Sediminitomix flava: one gene and its partner. The protein of the gene in region 1 binds, or shares a complex with, the protein of each later gene. Links are inferred from orthologs where the notes say so. Each region holds a gene or a part of one and is shown in the gene's direction. Other genes may lie near its edges. The genes, in order: rpsK and rpsT.

Region 1 (3,253 bases):
TTTGTATGTCTCTCAACGATGTAGTTGTACACGGAATTCCGAATGATTACGAGTTGAAAGATGGAGATGTCATTTCCATCGACTGTGGGGTTTACTTAAATGAATATCATTCTGATAGTGCATTTACTTATCCTGTAGGGAATGTAGCACCGGATGTGATGCAATTACTAAAAGTTACCAAAGATTCTCTTTATCTTGGTATCGAACAAGTAAAGGCAAACAACCGAATTGGTGATGTAAGTTTTGCAATTCAGGAATACGCTGAAAAACATGGATACTCTGTAGTAAGAGAGTTGGTAGGCCATGGATTAGGACGCAGTCTTCATGAAGAACCTGAAGTTCCTAATTATGGTAAACGAGGGCGAGGAATTAAATTCAAAAATGGTTTAGTAATCGCCATCGAGCCAATGATCAATATGGGGACACGTAATGTTGTTCAGGATAATGACGGTTGGACAATCCGTACTCGTGATTCGAAACCATCAGCTCATTATGAGCACACGGTGGCTTTCCATAATGACAAGGCAGAAGTCTTAACCACATTTAAGTATATAGAAGAAGTATTTAAATTCTGATATGCCAAAACAGTCGAATATTGTTCAGGACGGAACAATTGTAGAAGCACTTTCAAATGCTATGTTCCGTGTCGAGTTGCAGAATGGGCACCAAGTCATTGCCCATATTTCTGGTAAGATGCGTATGCACTACATTCGTATTCTTCCTGGAGATAAAGTAAAATTGGAGATGTCTCCTTATGACTTGACTAAAGGAAGAATTGTATACAGATACAAATAAGACTGAATGCTTAACATTCATTAAAGCTGTATCGGGAACAATTTAGCTCTATTTTGTTTTCTTTTGCGGGAACTTTATAGAACTATTCCTATGGTGATCAGGAATTTAAGGTTCGTATTCAGTATTTTCAACGTATATACAAATGAAAGTTAAAGCTTCAATTAAGAAGAGAAGTTCTGATGATAAGATCATCAGACGTAAAGGTAAGCTTTACGTGATTAACAAAAAGAATCCTCGTCATAAGCAAAGACAAGGATAATTAATCACTTTAGCCGAACAGAAGAAAATTAGTAATAAAGTTCAAATTATCTAGTTAAGACAAAATGGCACGTATTTCAGGTGTTGATATTCCAGATAATAAGAGAGGAATCATTTCTCTTACTTATATCTTCGGAATTGGAAGACCATCTGCTGCAGTGATCTTGGAGAAAGCAGGAGTAGATGCAGATAAGCAGGTGAAAGATTGGACTGATGAAGAGGCTCAAAGCATCAGGGAAATCATCACAAACGATTTCAAAACTGAAGGTGAGTTGAAATCAGAGATCCAATTGAACATCAAGCGTTTGATGGACATTGGTTGTTACAGAGGTTTGCGTCACAGAAAAGGATTACCTTTGAGAGGACAAAGAACTAAAAACAACTCTCGTACTCGTAAAGGTAAGAGAAAAACTGTAGCAGGTAAGAAGAAGTAATCATTAGTTGTTTGCGAAATAGCCTAAACTAATTCGCAAGCAGATATTGACTCAAAAAAATTATTTGAGAATGGCTCAAAAAAGAAAAGAAAAAGCGAAAAAGAGAGTTGTTCGCGTTGATCAAGTAGGTGAAGTACACATCAAAGCTTCTTTCAACAACATCATCATCTCTATTACTAACAAGGACGGACAAGTTATCTCTTGGTCGACTGCTGGTAAAATGGGCTTCAGAGGTTCTAAAAAGAACACTCCTTACGCAGCTCAGCAAGCAGCTTCTGATTGTGCAAAAGTTGCACATGAGTTAGGTATGAGAAAAGCAGAGGTTTTCGTAAAAGGACCTGGTTCTGGTAGAGAATCTGCTATCCGTACAATCCAAAACTCAGGAATCGAAGTTACAGCGATCAGAGACGTGACGCCACTTCCACACAATGGATGTCGTCCTCCAAAAAGAAGAAGAGTCTGATATGACTTTTCATGGGATGTTGTTGATATAGTTGGCCACTATAAAAAAAGGCCAAGATCATTAACACACTCTTTATTTTTATTCAACGAATTTAATTCAATAAGAAATGGCTAGATATACAGGCCCTACTTCGAAAATTGCTAGAAAGTTTAATGATCCAATTTTCGGAGCGTGCAAAGAGCTTAAGAAAAAAGCTTATCCTCCAGGACAACACGGAAACAAGAGAAGAAGAAAGCAGTCTGAGTATGCAATCCAACTTGCAGAAAAGCAAAAAGCTAAATATACTTACGGTGTGCTAGAGAAGCAATTCCGTAACTTGTTCAAAGCTGCTGCTGCTAAACCAGGTATTACTGGTGAAAACTTGTTGAAGTTCTTGGAAGCAAGATTGGACAACACAGTTTACAGATTGGGTATCGCTCCTACTCGTAGAGCGGCTCGTCAATTGGTGTCTCACAAGCACATCACTGTAAACGGAGAGATTGTAAATATCCCTTCATATACGTTGAAACCAGGTGATATCGTTGGTGTGAAAGCTAAATCTCAAGCAATGGGTAAAATCCAAGAGGCGCTTTCTGGACGTCAACGTGCTTCATTCAGCTGGTTAGAATGGGATACTGAGCGTATGGTTGGTAAGTACATCACTCAACCTGAAAGAGAGGAGATTCCTGAGCAAATCAAGGAACAGCTGATTGTCGAACTTTATTCGAAATAATTTTCTTCTTATCAGAAAACAGTTTTGTGGATATTTTACTATCTTCAAGACTGTTTTCTGCATTTCATAAAAATCAATATCAAAAGCAGCATATATGTCCATATTAGCTTTTCAAATGCCTGACCGAGTGGTGATGGAAAAAGCCGATGATTTTCATGGGCTTTTCGAGTTTAAACCGCTTGAGAGGGGATATGGGGTCACCATTGGTAATGCTCTTCGTAGAATTCTTTTATCTTCTCTTGAAGGCTATGCCGTTGTCGGTGTGAAATTCCCTAGTGTATTACACGAATTTTCAGCAATCGACGGCGTCGTAGAAGATGTTACTGACATCATCTTGAACTTGAAGCAAGTTAGATTCAAGAAAGTAACTGAAACAGAAGAGCAAGTTTACAAAATCAATGTAAATATTAGCGGTAAAGAGCAGTTCACTGCTGGTGATATTGCTGAGTTTACTGAGGATTTTGAAATCTTGAACCCTGATTTCGTCATTGCACATTTAGATTCATCTTCTAACCTTCAAGTAGAACTTACTTTGAACAAGGGGAGAGGTTATGTTCCTGCAGAGGAGCACAATCTAGGTGACGAAATGGT
Region 2 (3,234 bases), on another replicon or contig:
AAAGTGATGAGGATAACGTAGAAGAATATAGAAAAGGAGAAGTTCCTACACTAGCTGAAGGTTCAGAACCTCACTGGGACTTGATCAAGAAATACGATATCATCGATTTCGAAATGGGTAACAAAGTTACTGGAGCTGGTTTCCCATTCTATAAAGGTAAAGGTGCTCGTTTACAACGTGCTCTTGTTAACTTCTTCTTAGAGAAAGCAGTTGAGAAAGGGTATCTTGAGGTACAACCTCCAATAGTAGTAAATGAGGCTTCAGGTTACGGTACTGGGCAGTTGCCAGATAAAGAAGGACAAATGTATCACATCGGAAAAGATGAGTTGTATTTGATTCCTACTGCTGAGGTGCCAATCACAAATATGTTCCGTGACGAAATTCTTCGTAAAGAAGATCTTCCAAAACGTTGTGTTGGTTTCACGCCATGTTTCCGTAGAGAAGCAGGTTCATGGGGAGCTGATGTAAGAGGCTTGAACCGTCTTCACCAGTTCGACAAAGTTGAAATCGTGAACGTAACAAAGCCAGAAGATTCTGAAACAGCACACAAAGAAATGTGTGATTATGTAGAAAGTCTATTGGTTGAGCTAGGACTTCCATACCGTAGGTTATTGCTTTGCGGAGGAGACCTTAGTATAAATGCAGGTCTTTGCTACGACTTTGAAGTTTATTCTGCTGCACAAGAGCGTTGGTTGGAAGTAAGTTCTGTAAGTAACTTCTACAACTACCAAGCTAATCGCTTGAAATTGCGCTATAAAGATGAAAACAATCAAACGCAATTGGCTCATACTCTAAACGGTAGTGCACTGGCATTGCCTCGTATTTTGGCTGCTATATTAGAGAATAATCAGACTCCAGAAGGAATCCGTATTCCAGAAGTACTAGTGCCATTTACAGGTTTTGATATGATTAACTAGAAGAAATATCTGATAATCTAGATATATAGAATCAGTTTCGTGTTCTCCTTTTAGAGGATTTGAAACTGATTCTGTGTTTTTTGGACATTGGAAAAAAAAAGTTAACACAACGGAAAAAAGTCATTCCAACTTTTGTCAGATTATAATTTTGTGTAACTTGCACCTTCGTTAAACGACTAAGGAGTACGTTCTTTTATTTCTTAGGTTTAAGAAAATCAGATTCTGACATTACTTATTGTATTTGAGGAATCTTTCAAAGCAAAAGTATTGCTTTATTTCAGGTAATATAATAATTTTGCACTCCGAAAATCTGGAGTAAGATTATTGATATTGTTAAGACTTTTAAGAATTTAATATAATGGCAAATCACAAGTCTGCTAAAAAAAGAATTAGATCAAGCCAAGCAAAACGCTTGAGAAATAGATATCAACTAAAAACTACAAGAACTTTCATCAAAAGATTGAGAGCAACTTCTGACAGAACTGAAGCAGAAGACATGTTCAAGAAAGTTTCTTCTATGATTGATAAGTTAGCTAAGAGAAACATTATTCACGCTAATAATGCAGCTAACAAAAAATCTAAATTGGCTAAGCACGTAAACAGCTTGTAAGCTATACCGCTTTAGCGAAAAAGCCGAATCTAGAAATAGATTCGGCTTTTTTTATTTTAAACTTTTTTATCTTACTATAGTTTCTCAATTGTAATAATCTTACAATACAATTATTTATTTGTGATGGAGTGGAATCAATTAAATTCACCAGAACAGTTGAACGCAATTGTGTCTGAATCTGAAAACGAGAAAATCGTAATCTTTAAGCACAGTACTCGCTGTTCAATTAGTTCTATGGCATTGAACCGTTTGGAAAGAAGCTGGGAAAAAGACGTTGCGCTTAAGCCATATTATCTAGACCTTATTGCAAATCGAGGAATTTCAAATGACATTGCATCCCGTTTTGGTGTAGAACATGCTTCACCACAAGTATTGGTAATTGAAAACGGACAATGTGTTTATCATACTTCTCATATGGGAATCAACTTTCAAGAGTTGAAAGATTTGGTATAGTATTTCCGTTTTATAATAAAGACGAGTGTCAAAATGAAAATTGGAGTAGTTTGTTATCCCACATATGGAGGTAGCGGTGTTGTAGCTACCGAATTAGGGTTAGCAATGGCTCGCAAAGGGCATGAAGTACATTTTATTACTTATGACTTGCCTACAAGAGTGAGCTTTTTCAACGAAAATGTTTTTTATCATAAAGTGGATATTCGCAATTATCCACTGTTCAAATATCCGCCCTACGAATCTGCCCTAGCAAGTAGAATGGTAAATGTAGTAAAGATGGAAAAACTTGATCTACTACATGTCCATTATGCTATTCCACATGCTTCAGCAGCATTTATGGCCAAACAGATTTTGGCAGCGGAAGGTATTCATATTCCTGTTGTCACTACGCTTCATGGTACTGATATTACCTTGGTCGGGAAAGACGAAACTTTATCGCCTGTAGTATCTTTTAGTATCAATGCTTCAGATGTGGTTACAGCTGTTTCTGAATCTTTAAAACAGGATACACTAGAACACTTTACAATTAAAAGTCCTCAGCACATTGAAGTGATTCCTAACTTTGTAGACTTAAATCGATTTAAGAAGCAAACAAAGGAACATTTCAAAAAGGCAATCTGTCCGAATGGAGAAAAACTGTTGATACATATCTCAAACCTCAGAAAGGTAAAAAGAGCTGAAGATGTATTGATGGCTTTTGATAAACTCCGACACATGATTCCTAGTAAACTTCTGATTGTGGGAGATGGGCCAGAACGCAATCACTTAGAGGAAATGTGCTACAAGCTAAATACTTGTACTGACGTTCGTTTTTTAGGAAAACTACAAGAAATTGAGGAAGTTCTTTCTATCGGAGACCTATTCATGATGCCATCTGAAAAAGAAAGTTTCGGATTGGCTGCACTAGAAGCGATGGCTTGTGAAGTTCCTGTCATTTCTTCTGATGTAGGAGGTTTACCCGAACTAAATAAGCATGGTTTCTCAGGTATGATTTGCCCTCTTGGAGATGTGGATGCAATGGTTAAAAGTGCTTACCATATTCTGCAAGATGAAAATCTTCCAACATTTAAAGCCAATGCATTGACAAGAGCAAAAGACTTTGCTGTAGATCAGATTACCCCACTTTATGAAAGTGCTTACGAGTTAGCACTAGAAAAAGTTAAAGCTAAAGCTTAACTATACTTACTGGTTCAAATTATCCTACATTGTAAATACAGATGATTTGAACCAGTTTTTTATCTTCTTTCTATTTCA

The links.
Region 2: rpsK (region 1) and rpsT share a complex: the UniProt entries of both Bacillus subtilis proteins name them as parts of the 30S ribosomal subunit. The link is inferred for Sediminitomix flava from one-to-one orthologs.

The regions. Positions count from the first base shown.
Region 1 is NZ_QGDO01000006.1:289,356-292,608, forward strand. The notes cover bases 334-3,253. They hold rpsK (30S ribosomal protein S11), read left to right. Parts: upstream 334-1,557; coding sequence 1,558-1,950; downstream 1,951-3,253. Other genes in these bases: map (type I methionyl aminopeptidase), read left to right, coding at 334-575; infA (translation initiation factor IF-1), read left to right, coding at 577-795; rpmJ (50S ribosomal protein L36), read left to right, coding at 938-1,054; rpsM (30S ribosomal protein S13), read left to right, coding at 1,119-1,487; rpsD (30S ribosomal protein S4), read left to right, coding at 2,057-2,662. Outside these bases: more of map, read left to right, coding at 1-333. UniProt on the Bacillus subtilis protein: Located on the platform of the 30S subunit, it bridges several disparate RNA helices of the 16S rRNA. Forms part of the Shine-Dalgarno cleft in the 70S ribosome.
Region 2 is NZ_QGDO01000001.1:1,636,635-1,639,868, forward strand. The notes cover bases 1-2,901. They hold rpsT (30S ribosomal protein S20), read left to right. Parts: upstream 1-1,275; coding sequence 1,276-1,527; downstream 1,528-2,901. Other genes in these bases: serS (serine--tRNA ligase), read left to right, coding at 1-917; ytxJ (bacillithiol system redox-active protein YtxJ), read left to right, coding at 1,651-1,980; bshA (N-acetyl-alpha-D-glucosaminyl L-malate synthase BshA), read left to right, coding at 2,014-2,901. In the rest of the region: more of bshA, read left to right, coding at 2,902-3,156. UniProt on the Bacillus subtilis protein: Binds directly to 16S ribosomal RNA.